DNA from 2 places in the Novosphingobium terrae genome. Region 1 is predicted to be linked to the other one. Evidence: riboswitches for the same ligand, from Rfam matches in the RefSeq annotation. Region 1 holds a riboswitch; the other holds the start of a gene.
The links. Region 1 has a riboswitch for cobalamin ahead of HGK27_RS09230 (DUF1636 family protein). Riboswitches for the same ligand answer to the same signal wherever they lie in the genome.

Region 1 (7,400 bases):
ATCATCCTGCTGGCCGGAGGCGTGGCCATGGCGCTCTCCCTGCTGCTGGTGCGTGACTGGACGGGCGCGGTGGTGGGCGGCATTCTGGCCTGGCCGCTGCTGGCGGCGCGCTCGCTGCATGACCATGTCGCCGCCGTGGCCGAGCCTCTGGCCGCAGGAGATGTGCTGCGTGCGCGCAAAGCGGTCTCGATGATCGTCGGACGCTCTCCTGAAAAGCTCGACAAGGCCGCCATCACGCGGGCTGCCGCCGAAAGTCTGGCGGAAAACACCTCTGATGGCGTGATTGCCCCGCTGTTCTGGGGCGTGCTGCTGGGGCTGCCCGGGATCGCGGCCTATAAGGCGATCAACACGCTGGATTCGATGATCGCCTATCGCACCGCGCGCCACCTGTTCTTTGGCCGCACCGCCGCAAAGATCGACGATATCGCCAACTGGGTCCCCGCACGGCTGACGGGACTGCTCTATGTGCTGGCCAGCAATCGGCCCGCCACCGCCCTGCGGGTGATGCTCTCCGATGCGCGCAACCATCGCTCGCCCAATGCCGGCTGGCCCGAGGCCGCCTTTGCCGGAGCCCTGGGCATTCGCCTCTCGGGCCCTCGCCTCTATGCCGAGGGGCCGAGCGAGGATGCCTGGCTCAATGGCAAAGCCCCCGATCCCCAGCCTGCCAATCTGCTTTCGGGGCTGAAACTCTATCGCCGTGTTGTGGTGCTGGCAGCACTCTGCGCGGCCACGCCCTGCGTGATCGCCTTGTGGAAGTTCCAAGCCTATGCAGCGTGACCATGGCGGCGATCTGGACAGAGCCCGCGCCAAACGCGGCGGCGATGACTGGATCGACCTCTCGACCGGCATCAACCGCGTGCCATACCCCGTGCCTGCTCTTGCGCCCGAAGCATGGACCGCTCTGCCCACCGCCAATGCGCGCGATCGCCTTTTGCAGGCCGCCGCGCGGGCCTATCGCACACAGGCGCCCATGGTGGCGCTGGCAGGCGCGCAGGCCGCGATCCAGATGCTGCCTCTGGTGCTGGGTGAGGCTGGCAGAACGGTGCGTATCCTTTCGCCGACGTACAATGAACATGCCGCCTGTTTCAGCACCGCCGGTTTCACCGTGGAGCCGGTCGATGATCCGGCGGCGCTGGTGGGGGCGTCGATTGCCATCGTGGTCAACCCCAACAACCCCGATGGCCGCCTGATCCCTCCCGCCGACCTTCTGGCCTTGCGCAAACAGGTCGGCCTGCTGGTGGTGGATGAGAGCTTTGCCGATCCCCTGCCCGATCTCTCGCTGGCACCCCATGCCGGGGAGCCCGGGCTGGTGGTGCTGCGCTCCTTCGGCAAGTTCTTCGGGCTGGCGGGCGTGCGGCTGGGTTTTGCGCTTGGCGATGCGGCCATCATCGCGCGTTTGACGGCCATGGCCGGTCCCTGGCCGGTGGCGGGGCCCGCGCTGGAGATCGGTGCCGCCGCGCTGGGCGATGCTGCATGGGCTCAGGCCACCACCGAGCGGCTGTCGCAAGAGGTGCCCCGCATCGATGCCATGGCGCAGGCTTATGGCTGGGCGCTGGCGGGCGGCACGCATCTGTTCCGCCTGTATGAAACGCCCGATGCCGCCGCTGCTCAGGAGCATCTGGCTGATCATCGCATCTGGAGTCGTATCTTTCCCTGGTCTCCCCGCTTGATCCGTCTGGGTCTGCCGGGCATGGAGTGTGAGTGGCTGCGTCTTGCCGCCGCACTCGAACGATAGAAAACGCATGGATTTCACCAAGGAGGATGCCGTCACGCTGGAGCGCATCATGCGCTGGCGTCGCGACGTGCGCCATTTCCGCGAGGATGCGCTGGATGAGGCTCAGATCGAGCGCTTGCAGCAGGCGATGGATCTGGCGCCATCTGTGGGCAATGCGCGCCCCTGGCGGGTGATCCGGGTGGAGGATGCCGGGCTGCGCCACGCCGTCCATGACAATTTTCTGGAGAGTAATGCTCTGGCCGCGCAAGGCTATGAGGGTGAGCGCCTGTCCGAGTACAATCGCCTCAAGCTGGCGGGGCTGGACAAGGCGCCGCTGCAACTGGCCGTGTTCACGGTGAACGATCCGGCAGAGGGCCATGGGTTGGGCCGCAGCAGCATGCCCGCCACCTTGCAGGCCTCGACAGCGATGGCGATCCATACGCTGTGGCTGGCGGCACGGGCGGACAATCTGGGGCTGGGGATGGTTTCCATCCTCGACCCTCTGGCGATCGAGCGCTTGCTGGAGGTTCCCGAGGACTGGGCCTTTTCGGCTTATCTCTGCGTCGGCCATCCGGAATTTACCGACGACACGCCGCTGCTGCACCGTGCGGGCTGGCAGGAAAACCACAGCCATGAATGGCTGCGGCGTTAAACTCTATTCCGCCAGTGCCAGCAGCCCGGTCACATCGGCATGGGCTTCGAGATGATCGGCAAGGGCATCCAGAGTGGCTTCCACCCCCGCGCCATAGGCAAGGTTGGACGGTTTCGCGCCCAGACCCGCGATAAAACGCGCACGAAAGGCATCCTGAGCGAAAAGCCCGTGGAGATAGCTGCCCATGATCCGCCCGTCGGCAGAGACGGCACCCTCCGGGCGGCCCGCGATTCTGGCGAAGGGATTGGCCCGGTCAGGGCCTTGGGTGACGCCGATATGGATTTCATAGCCTTCCACGCCCAGCCCGGAGGCGTGATGGATGGCCTGAACCTGCGTCAGATGCTTGTCGCCCTGCATGGTGGTCTCCACATCCAGCAGGCCCAGCCCGGGCATGTCTCCGGCCGGGCCTTCCAGCCCTTGCGGATCGCTGATCGAGCGCCCAAGCATCTGATAGCCACCGCAAATGCCCAGCACATGCCCGCCGCGCCGCACATGCGCCGCCAGATCCACATCCCAGCCCTGAGCGCGCAGAAACGCCAGATCGCCGCGTGTGCTTTTGCTGCCGGGCAAGATCACCAGCTTCGTATCGCCGGGGATCGCCTCGCCGGGGCGGATCATCACGAGATCGATGTCCGGCTCCTGAGCCAGCGGGTCCAGATCATCGAAATTGGCGATGCGGGAAAGCGCCAGCGCCGCCACCTTCACCCGTCCACCCGAAGGGACATGCCCCAGATCGAGCGCGTCCTCGGCAGGCAGCAGATGGGCCTGAGTGAACCACGGCAGCACGCCAAAACCACGCCAGCCGGTGCGTTGCTCGATCAGCCGATAGCCATCGTCGAACAGCGAGGGATCGCCACGAAACTTGTTGATGAGGAAGCCGCGGACCATCGCCGCATCCCCTGGCGACAACACGGCCTGCGTGCCAATAAGCTGGGCAATCACCCCGCCCCGGTCGATATCGCCTGCCAGCACCACCGGTACCTGTGCCGCGCAGGCAAAGCCCATATTGGCGATGTCTCCGCCGCGCAGATTGACCTCCGCCGGGCTGCCCGCGCCCTCCACGATGACCAGATCATGCGCGGCCTTCAGGCGCTGAAAGCTTTCCAGCACCGGAGCCATCAGTTGCGGCTTCAGAGCGGCATACTCCCGCGCTTTCACCGTGGCGATGCGCTTGCCCTGCACCACCACCTGACTGCCGACATCCGTCTCAGGCTTGAGCAACACCGGGTTCATATCGGTATGTGCCGCCAGCCCGCAGGCCAATGCCTGTAACGCCTGAGCCCGCCCGATCTCGCCACCATCGGCGGTCACGGCAGCATTGTTAGACATGTTCTGCGGCTTGAAAGGCGCAACACTTAGCCCTCGCCGACGCGCCGCCCGGCACAGCCCCGCCACCAGCAGGGACTTGCCGACATTGGACCCCGTCCCCTGGATCATCAGCGCGGGCATAAAGGGCTTAGAATTCCACCCCGGCCTGGGCCTTGATGCCGCCGCGGAAGGGGTGCTTCACCAGCGTCATCTCGGTGACCAGATCGGCCTGCTCGATCAGCTCGGGCGCGGCATTGCGGCCCGTCAGCACCACATGGGTCATCTCGGGCTTTTCCTCGCGCAGGAAGGTCAGCACTTCCTCCAGCGGCAGATACTCATAGCGCAGGGCGATGTTGATTTCGTCGAGCAGCACCATGCGGATTTCGGGATTGCGGATCAGCTCCTTGGCCTTCTCCCAGCCCTTGCGCGCGGCGGCGATATCGCGAGCCTTGTCCTGCGTTTCCCAGGTAAAGCCCTCGCCCATGGCGTGGAATTGGCACAGATCGGGGAAATTTTGCTCGATCAGACGACGCTCACCGGTGTCCCACGCGCCTTTGATGAACTGCACCACCGCGCTGGGCATGCCATGCGCGATACAGCGCAGGATCATGCCGAAACCGGAAGAAGACTTGCCCTTCCCTGTCCCCGTATGAACGATCACCAGCCCTTTTTCGCCCTGCTTGCTGGCCATGATCTTGTCGCGAGAAGCCTTTTTCTTGGCCATCTTGGCGTTGTGGCGGTCAAAGTCGGCGTCGGGCGTCTGGGTGGTGGCGTCGGCGGTCATGGCACTCTCCTGATCGCGGCATTCCTTGACAGCCCCGCCGCAATCCCGCAATCCCCGCCGCGTTGGTTCCTTGCGGCGGAGCATCTCCACCACAAGGCGAAGAGGGAATGTGACAGGGCGTTTCGAATGCCTCAAGCACAGCCGCCCCCGCGACCGTCAACGGATGAGTCCGCTTCGATGCCACTGGCCGCAAGGCTCGGGAAGGCGAAGCAGGCGCAGGGCTGGAAGCAGCCCCCGATCCGCCAGCCGGGAGACCTGCCAGCAAGAGAATACGGACAGCCGGGGTGCGCTGTGGCCGGTCGATCTGGTGTCGGGCATAAGGTTCGATGCCCGATGGTCTGTGCAGGCGCCCCGCATTCGGGAATGGAAGCGTCGTGGGCCAGAATACCGTCCTTTTTGTCTGCACCACCTGCCGCGCGGGCCAGACGCTTGGCGAGGGCGAAACCGTGCCCGGCGCTCTGCTGGCGCAGGCGCTGACTGCCGCCAATGCGGATGGCGATGTTGAAGTGCGCCCCACCGAATGCCTTTCGGCCTGCACCAATGGCTGCTCCATCGCGCTGACCCGGCCCGGCAGCTGGACCTATGTCTATGGCCGCCTGTCGGACGCCGATGTGCCCGAAATCCTCGCCGGTGCCAGCGCCTATGCGCAGAGCCCCGACGGCATCGTGCCATGGCGCGAACGCCCGATCATCTTCCGCAAGCAATCCATCGCCCGCATTCCCCCGCTGGAGGTCTGACCCCATGTCGCTCGAAAAAATCCCCGTCACCATCGTCACCGGCTTTCTGGGCTCGGGCAAGACCACGCTGATCCGTCACCTGCTTCAGAACCCGGGCGGACGCCGCCTAGCGGTGCTGGTCAATGAGTTTGGCACGGTGGGCGTCGATGGTGAAATCCTGAAGGCCTGCGCCGACGAGAACTGCCCCGAAAGCGCGATCCTCGAACTGGCCAATGGCTGCATCTGCTGCACCGTGGCCGATGATTTCATCCCGACGGTCGAAAAGCTGCTGGCCCTGCCCCAGAAGCCCGACCATATCCTGATCGAGACCTCCGGCCTCGCGCTGCCCAAGCCGCTGCTAAAAGCCTTCGACTGGCCCGCGATCCGCAGCCGCATCACGGTGGATGGCGTGATCGCGCTGGCCGATGCCGAGGCTGTGGCCGCTGGCCGCTTCGCCCCCGATGTGGCGGCGGTAGACGCGCAGCGTGCAGCTGACGACAGTCTTGACCATGAAACCCCGCTCTCGGAAGTGTTCGAGGATCAGCTGGCCTGCGCCGACATCGTGCTGCTGACCAAGGCCGATCTGGTCGACGCCGCCACGCTGGACGCCGCCCGCGCCGTCATCGCCGCCGAGGCCCCGCGCCCGCTGCCCATGCTGCCCGTCACCGATGGCGTGATCGATCCTGCCGTGATCCTCGGCCTCAACGCCGCTGCCGAGGACGATCTGGCCGCCCGCCCCAGCCACCACGATGGCGAGGACGACCACGAACACGAGGATTTCGACAGCACCATCATCACCCTGCCCGAAGTCAGCGACCCCGAAGCCCTGACGCAGGCCATCCAGCGCCTCGCCCGCGAGCAGGCGATCCTGCGCGTGAAGGGCTTCGTGGCGGTGCAGGGCAAGCCGATGCGCCTGCTGGTGCAGGCCGTGGGCGAGCGTGTGCGCCACCAGTACGACCAGCCCTGGGGCCAGCGCCCGCGCGTCACCCAGCTGGTGGTGATCGCCGAGCATGACCACCTCGATCCTGCCGCCGTCCGTGCCGTGCTGGACACGGTGCTGGCCCCCGCCTAACGCCAGCCGATGCATGTTATCTTCCGCGAAAGCCGTGGGCTGGATGAGGTCGAGGTCGCTACCGATCTTGGCCAATCGCCCGCGCCCCTGATCGTCCTGTCCTTTTCGGACAGCGATCTGGGGGCTTTCGCGGCGGGATGGCATGCCGCGCGGGCGGGACTGCCCGAACTGCGCCTCGCCAATCTGGCGGCGCTGAAGCATCCGCTCTCGGTCGACACCTATATCGAACGCACACTGTCCGGCGCGAAAGCCGTGCTGGTGCGGTTGATCGGCGGCACGGGCTACTGGTCCTATGGGCTGGCGCAACTCACCGATCTGGCCCGGCGCGAGCAGATCGCGCTGGCGGTCCTGCCCGGCGACGGGCGCCCAGACCCCACGCTGGACGCCGCCTCCACGCTGCCGATCCCTGTGCTGCGTCACCTCTCCGACCTGTGCGAGGCGGGCGGAGCCATCGCCGCTCAGGAAGCTCTGGCCGAACTGGCCCGCGCCGCCGGATTGCCCGCGCCCGAAGCACAGGGCGCCACTGCTGTTCCCTCCTGCGGCTGGTATTCCCCCGGCGTCGGCGTGGTTAACGCCCCGTCGCCCGGTAATGCGCCTTTGGTGGTCGTCAGCTTCTACCGTTCTTACCTGACCAGCGGCGACACCGGCCCCGTCGATGCGCTGATCGAAGCGCTGTCCCGCCGAGGTTTTCGCGCCATCGGGCTCTTCGCGCCTTCACTGAAAGCTCCCGGAGCGGCAGCATGGATCGGCGCGGCGCTGGAACGCCACACACCTGCCGCCATCGTTAACGCCACCGCCTTTTCCGGGCGCGATGACAGCGGCCAATCCCCGCTCGACGGTCCCGGTTGCCCGGTGTTCCAGATCGCGCTCTCCACTGCCGATGAAACGGCATGGGCTCAGGCCGAACGGGGCCTCTCGCCTGCCGATCTGGCCATGCATGTCGTGCTGCCCGAGGTCGATGGGCGGCTACTGGCCGGTGTCGCCAGCTTCAAGACCGCCGGGGTAATGGATCCTGATCTGCAATGCGCCCGCACCCTGCACCGCCCCGCCCCCGAGCGGATCGAGGCCATCGCGGACAAGGTGGCGGCATGGCACACTCTGGCCCTCACCCCTACGGCGGATCGCCAACTGGCGCTGATCCTCTCGACCTACCC
Region 2 (7,400 bases), on a different contig from region 1:
GGCTGGGTTGATAGCAATGACCGGCCTGCGAATTGGCGTTGTAGATTTCGGGGCGATAGATTTTCTGGAAGGTTTCCATCGTGCTGATGGTACCGATCAGCTCAAGATTGCTGTAATCGCTCAGCAGATCTCCGGTGAAATAGAAGGCGAAAGGCGCAACGCTGCCTCGCGGCATGAAATAGCGCACTTGCAGGCCCATTTTCTTGAAATACTCATCGGTCGAGGAAAATTCATCCTGCCGGTATTCGATGCCCAGAATGGGATGCTTATTTCCTGTCCGGTGATAGGTCCTGCTGCTTGAGACGCTCAGGCAGATGACCGGCGGCTTGTTGAACTTTGCCTGATAAGCATCGGACTTTAGGACATGCTTGAAAATCTTCCCGTGCAGGTCGCCGAAATGATCGGGAAGGCTGAAGCCGGATTGTCCCTTGTTGTGTTCGGGCAGCAGGACGCTGAAGTCATAATCCCGCACATAGGAAGAGAAATTGTTGCCGACGATGCCCTCAAGGCGCGCACCGGTTTGCTTGTCGATGATGGTGGTGCTGAGCACCTCGATCATCGGGAAAGCTTCGCTGCTGCCGTCCTTGCCGATGGTCATCTCGATGGAGATGATATCCAGTTCGAGGGCATAGCGATCCCCCTCGGGATTGTCCCAATCAGCCAGCGCATTGAAGCGATTGTCGATCATCGTCAGAGCCTTGCGCAGATTGTCCTGGCGGCTCTCCCCTCTGGCCAGATTGGCGAAGTTGGTGGTGATGCGGGTGTTGTCCGCAGGGCGGTAATGCTCATCAAAGCGGATGCTTTTGATCGAAAAGGTAAGGTCGTTTCTGGTCATGACCTGCTGTCCTTGAGCGGTTCCCGGATCGCGGTCGGGGCGGATACGGGGGAGGGCGAGGCTGGCGCCGGTTGCGGGCATGCGAAGTCTCCTTCGGGCCAGCGTGTTTGCTGGTCCGTCATGATGGTCGAGGTGATGGGTTGGTTGGCGCGCGCCGCGTCAGGCGGGGATCAGCCCCGGCAGCACGGCGCGCTCACGCATTCGTCGCTGCGGGACGGAATGGAACAGGGCTGAAAACATCGACCGATCACCTGCTTTTGCCGGGCGTAAGGGCCGAAGGAAGAGCGCGCATGGCTTAAACAGGCCCGGATGGCGCATAAGCCCCGTGCCTTGCTGCAAGCGCGATCCACCGGAGGAACCCCCGTCCGAGGAACGTTATGGCGCCGAAGGCAGGTCTCCTGGCTTGCGGGTCATCGCGGTGGTTCCGGCCTTCCCAATGCCCTTGCGGGGCATCAGTGGCACAACATGGAACCGCCACTCGCCGCTTACAGTTGCGGGGGCAGCGCCGGACTCTGCCTCCCAATGCGAACATTGCGCAGGCACCACCGGCTTCCCGTCTTAGCCCCGCCGTCACGCCTGAGGCGGGGAACCTCGACAGGGTCTATCAACACCATTGGAAGGCCGCTGTCAAGCATCATATAAAGATATCGTTATATGATGCTTTGGGCAGGGCGCGCGCATGGTGGCCGGGGTGCCGTGCCTGTCAGGCAGGCTCGTCGCCATAGAACAGCTTGCCGGGGTCGATCTCGGGGCGGCCCTGGCTGACGCGATGGGCATTGGCGTCGCGCAACGAATAGACGCAGCCGCAATATTCCTGCTGGTAAAAACGCTCGCGCTTGGAGATCTCGATCATGCGCGCCGCGCCGCCACCCTTGCGCCAGTTGAAGGTCCAGTAGCTGATCCCGGGGTAACGGGCTGCCGCGCGCTCACCACGGCCGTTGATCTGCTCCATGTTCTTCCAGCGCGAGATGCCCAACGAGGAGGTGATCACCGGAAAGCTATGCTCATGAGCGTAAAGCGCGGTGCGCTCGAAACGCATGTCGAAGCACATGGTGCAGCGGATCCCGCGTTCGGGCTCCTGTTCCATGCCGCGTGCGCGCTTGAACCAGTTGGCCGTGTCGTAATCGGCATCGACGAATGGGATGCCGTGCTGCTCGGCAAAGCGGATGTTCTCTTCCTTGCGCAGCAGATGCTCCTCCCTCGGGTGAATGTTGGGATTGTAGAAGAAGATCGTGTAGTCGATGCCGCTGGCGGTCATGGCCTCCATCACCTCGCCAGAGCAGGGCGCGCAGCAACTGTGCAGCAGCACTTTCTTCTGCCCCTCGGGCGGGGTGAGAATGGGGCGGTTTATGGCCGGTCTGGTCGCATCATTGTTCATGGGTCACCCACATCGAAAAGAGCGGGTTGACGGAACGCATGACCGTTACGCCCGGCAAGGCCGAGCGCATGATGATGCGGCCCACCGGACACCCCGCCGGAAGCACGTTATGATGTCGAAGGCAGGTCTCCTGGCTTGCGGGTCATCACGGCGACTCCGGTCTTCCCGGCCTTTGAGAGGCCAGTGACACGGGATGGAGTCACCGCTCACCGCTTACAGTTGCGGGGGCAGCGCCGGATTCTGCCTTCTCAGGCATCACCGGCTTCCCGTCTTAGCCCTGCCACCCGCTTTTCATGGCATGCGAGCAGGGAACCTTGACGCTTTTTCTCAGCGCCACCTCTCGGCGCTTGTCAATCGCTTTGCTGTGAAAGGTGGCAGAGGGCCTTGGCGATGCCTGTGATTGCCGTTGCCCTGTACAGCGAGGCACTGTCGGACCCGTTTCCTGCCGCTCGCCAATTTGCAAACTTCGCAGATTTGCAGGTTTTTCTTCGCAAAGGCTCGCCATTTCAGCCGTTTTCTCTGAGCCTATGCTGGCGAATAAGGCGGATGCCCTCCCGGGGCGTAACGCCAGCATAGAGCACAACAGCGATGACCAATGCTTTTCGCAAATCCTTGCCCGGCAGCACTGTCGACTACATCGACACGTACGCCGCCATCGAGGCGATCCGCCCCGGCGCCTATGATGGGCTGCCCTATGTCTCGCGCGTGCTGGCCGAACAATTGGTGCGCCGCTGCGATCCTGCGCTGCTCACCGATGCGCTGACCCAGATCATCGAGCGCAAGCGCGATCTGGATTTCCCCTGGTATCCGGCCCGCGTGGTCTGCCACGATATTCTGGGCCAGACGGCGCTGGTCGATCTGGCCGGGCTGCGCGATGCCATCGCCGATCAGGGCGGCGATCCGGCGCGGGTCAATCCGGTGGTGCCCACGCAGCTGATCGTCGATCATTCGCTGGCGGTGGAATATGGTGGCTTTGACCCGCAAGCCTTCGACAAGAACCGCGCCATCGAGGACCGCCGCAACGAGGACCGCTTCCATTTCATCGAATGGACGAAGAGCGCCTTCGAGAATGTCGATGTGATCCCGGCGGGCAATGGCATCATGCATCAGATCAATCTGGAGAAGATGTCTCCGGTGATCCAGCTGCGCGATGGTTTGGCCTTTCCCGACACCTGTGTGGGCACCGACAGCCATACCCCGCATGTCGACGCGCTGGGGGTGATCGCCATCGGCGTGGGCGGGCTGGAGGCCGAGACGGTGATGCTGGGCCGCCCCACGATGATGCGCTTGCCCGATATCGTGGGTGTGCGCCTTACCGGCCATCGGGCGCCGGGCATCACCGCCACCGACATCGTGCTCGCCCTGACCGAATTCCTGCGCCGCGAACGTGTGGTCGGCGCATGGGTGGAATTCTTCGGTGAGGGCGCCGACAGCCTCTCGATCGGTGACCGCGCCACCATCTCGAACATGTGCCCCGAATATGGCGCCACTGCCGCCATGTTCCATATCGACCAGCAAACCATTGACTATCTGCTGCTGACCGGGCGCTCATCTGAGCAGGTCGCGCTGGTCGAGACCTATGCGAAGGAAGCCGGCCTATGGGCCGATGCGCTGAAGACCGCCGAATATGAGCGGGTGCTGGCGTTCGATCTCTCCACGGTGGATCGCACCATGGCGGGGCCGTCAAACCCGCATCGCCGCCTGCCCACGGCAGCTTTGGAGGAACGCGGCATCGCCGTCGGTCTGGCCAAGGCTCAGGCCGAGGAACGCGAAGGCTTGCTGCCCGATGGCGCAGTGATCATCGCCGCTATCACCAGTTGCACCAACACATCGAACCCACGCAATGTGGTGGCCGCCGCGTTGCTGGCCAAGAAGGCCAATGCGCTGGGGCTGACGCGCAAGCCTTGGGTAAAGACCTCCTTCGCGCCGGGATCGAAGGTCGCGCGGCTCTATTTGGAGCAATCCGGGCTGTTGCCCGAGCTGGAAAGGCTCGGCTTCGGCATCGTCGCCTATGCCTGCACCACCTGCAACGGCATGTCCGGCGCGCTCGATCCGACGATCCAGCAGGAGATCATCGACCGCGACCTCTATGCCACCGCCGTGCTGTCGGGGAACCGCAATTTCGACGGGCGCATCCATCCCTATGCCAAGCAGGCCTTTCTCGCCTCGCCGCCGCTGGTGGTGGCCTATGCACTGGCGGGCACGATCCGCTTCGACATCGAAAAGGATGTGCTGGGCGTGGTGGAGGGCAGGGAGATCCGCCTCGCCGATCTGTGGCCGAGCGACGAAGAGATCGACGCTATCGTCGCCGCCTCGGTGACGCCCGATCAGTTCCGGCAGGTCTATGATCCGATGTTCGCGCCGCAACTGCGCTCGGAGGCGAGCCCGCTGTATGACTGGCGCCCGCAATCGACCTATATCCGCCGCCCGCCCTATTGGGACACGCAGGGCATCGGCGCACTGGCCGCCCATCCGCGCCGTTTGAAGGCCATGCGTCCGCTGGCGATCCTGCCGGACAACATCACCACCGACCACCTCTCGCCCTCGAACGCCATTCTGGCCAGTTCGGCGGCGGGCGAATATCTGGCGCACATGGGCCTGCCCGAGGAGGACTTCAACTCCTATGCCACCCATCGCGGCGACCATCTCACCGCCATGCGCGCCACTTTCGCCAACCCGCAATTGGTCAATGAAATGGCGGTGGTCGATGGTGCGGTGAAGAAGGGTTCGCTGGCCCGCGTCGAGCCCGAGGGCAAGGTCACCCGCATGTGGGAAGCCATCGAGACCTATCTCACCCGCGCGCAGCCGCTGATCATCATCGCCGGGGCCGATTACGGTCAGGGCTCCTCGCGCGACTGGGCCGCCAAGGGCGTGCGTCTGGCGGGCGTGGAGGCCATCGTCGCCGAGGGTTTCGAGCGCATCCATCGCACCAATCTGGTGGGCATGGGCGTGCTGCCGCTGGAATTTCAGCCCGGCACCACCCGCCTGACACTGGGTCTGGACGGCACCGAGACCTTCGACGTCATCGGGGAACGCCACCCCCGCGCGAAGCTGACTTTGATGGTGCATCACAAGGATGGCGCCGTCACACAGGTGCCCGTCACCTGCCGCCTCGACACTGCCGAGGATGTCTCGATCTATGAGGCGGGCGGCGTGTTGCAACGCTTCGCTCAGGATTTCCTCGCCTCGACGGTGGAGAACGCCTGATGGCCCAGATCCGCATCCCGGCCACCTATATGCGCGGCGGCACCAGCAAGGGCGTATTCTTCCGTCTGGAAGACCTGCCCGAGCGTTGCCGCATGCCCGGCGAGGCGCGCAACGAGCTGTTCCAGCGCGTGATCGGCAGTCCCGACCCCTATGGCGCGCAGATCGACGGCATGGGCGGCGCCACCTCCAGCACCAGCAAGGGGGTGATCATCTCACCCTCGATACAGCCGGGCCATGATGTGGACTATCTCTACGGGCAGGTTTCCATCGACAGTGATTTTGTCGACTGGTCGGGCAATTGCGGCAATCTCTCCACGGCGGCGGGCGCCTTCGCCATCCATGCGGGCTATGTGCAGGCCGGGGCCGATGGCGTGAAAACTGTCCGCATCTGGCAGGCCAACATCGGCAAGACGATCATCGCCCATGTGCCCGTCAAGGATGGCGCTGTGCTGGAAACGGGCACCTTCGAACTGGATGGCGTGACCTTCCCCGCCGCCGAGATCGTGCTGGAATTCCTCGATCCTTCCGATGGAGAGGGCGCAATGTTCCCCACCGGCCATCTGGTGGACGAGCTTGAAGTGCCCGAGGCGCTGGTTTCCGGCGGGCTGCTGCAGGCCACGTTGATCGATGCCGGCATTCCGACGATCTTCGTGCGCGCCGCAGACCTCGGCTACACGGGCACCGAACTGCGCGAAGCCATCAACACCGATCCCGCCGCGCTCGCCCGTTTCGAGGCGCTGCGCACCATCGGCGCCCTGCGCATGGGCCTGATCGCCCGGCCCGAGGAGGCCGCCACCCGCCAGCATACGCCCAAGATCGCCTTTGTCGCGCCGCCTCGGGATTACACCGCCGCCAGCGGCAAGCCGATTGCCGCGCAGGATGTCGATCTGCTGGTGCGCGCGCTTTCGATGGGCAAGCTGCATCACGCGATGATGGGCACCGCCTCGGTCGCCATCGCCACAGCCGCCGCCGTGCCGGGCACGCTGGTCAACGAGGCTGCGGGGGGCGGCGCGCGCCAGTCGGCGCGCTTCGGCCATCCCTCGGGCACTTTGCGCGTCGGAGCCGAAACCAAACTGGTCGATGGACGCTGGACCGCGACCAAGGCAATCATGAGCCGCAGCGCGCGCATCCTGATGGAGGGCCGGGTCCATGTCCCCCACGATGCCTTCTGAAGGCCCCGATCTGCTGGGCGCCATGGTGGATGCCGCCGCAAACCGCGCCCGCGGCGATCTCCCCGGCGCTCTGCGTCTGGCCCGCTGCGAGCAGGTGCAGCTCAACGAGGGTTTTGCCGCCCCCGATGTGAGCATCGAGACATGGCCCGTCCGGCAGGATCGGCACACCATCACCATCTCGGTTTTCGCGACCGCGCCTCGCGGCGAAGGCGGCCATGCCACCGCCGCCACCGGGCGCTTCACCTTCACCACTCTGTCTCACCGGCGGGACACAGGCGCCTGACGCGCACCCGCCCCATCCGTGCGAGGGGATTTGCATGAACGACATCGCTTTCAAGCCCAAGAAGTCGGTCGCGCTGTCAGGCGTCGCCGCCGGGAACACCGCGCTCTGCACGGTGGGCCGCACCGGCAACGACCTGCATTATCGTGGCTATGACATTCTGGATTTCGCCGAAAAGAGCGAATTCGAGGAGATCGCCCATCTGCTGGTCCATGGCGAATTGCCGACACCGGCGCAACTCACCGCCTACAAGGCGAAGCTGCGGACGCTACGCGGTCTGCCGCATTCGGTGAAGGCCGCGCTTGAGGCGATCCCTGCCGCCGCCCATCCGATGGATGTGATGCGCTCGGGCGTCTCGGCGCTGGGCTGTGTGCTGCCTGAAACCCATGACCACAATCTGCCCGATGCGCGTGACATCGCCGACCGGCTGATGGCTTCGCTGGGGTCGATCCTGCTTTACTGGTATCACTTCGCCCATCATGGCCGCCGCATCGAGGTGGAGACCGATGATGATACCATCGGCGGCCA

Region 2: linked by a shared signal. The riboswitch ahead of HGK27_RS22260 (epoxyqueuosine reductase QueH) and the one ahead of HGK27_RS09230 (DUF1636 family protein) in region 1 are both predicted to bind cobalamin.

Annotation. Positions count from the first base shown of each region.
Region 1 is NZ_JABVZR010000001.1:2,016,436-2,023,835, forward strand. Features, by position in the region: gene cbiB (adenosylcobinamide-phosphate synthase CbiB) at 1-777, shown strand, start outside; gene cobD (threonine-phosphate decarboxylase CobD) at 767-1,735, shown strand; gene bluB (5,6-dimethylbenzimidazole synthase) at 1,743-2,366, shown strand; gene HGK27_RS09220 (cobyric acid synthase) at 2,370-3,815, opposite strand; gene cobO (cob(I)yrinic acid a,c-diamide adenosyltransferase) at 3,823-4,458, opposite strand; cobalamin riboswitch at 4,505-4,735, shown strand; gene HGK27_RS09230 (DUF1636 family protein) at 4,833-5,195, shown strand; gene cobW (cobalamin biosynthesis protein CobW) at 5,200-6,246, shown strand; gene cobN (cobaltochelatase subunit CobN) at 6,256-7,400, shown strand, end outside.
Region 2 is NZ_JABVZR010000002.1:852,434-859,833, reverse strand. Features, by position in the region: gene HGK27_RS22265 (DUF1852 domain-containing protein) at 1-835, opposite strand, end outside; cobalamin riboswitch at 1,206-1,444, opposite strand; gene HGK27_RS22260 (epoxyqueuosine reductase QueH) at 1,539-2,213, opposite strand; cobalamin riboswitch at 2,317-2,545, opposite strand; gene acnD (Fe/S-dependent 2-methylisocitrate dehydratase AcnD) at 2,802-5,420, shown strand; gene prpF (2-methylaconitate cis-trans isomerase PrpF) at 5,420-6,592, shown strand; gene HGK27_RS22245 (hypothetical protein) at 6,570-6,875, shown strand; gene prpC (bifunctional 2-methylcitrate synthase/citrate synthase) at 6,910-7,400, shown strand, end outside.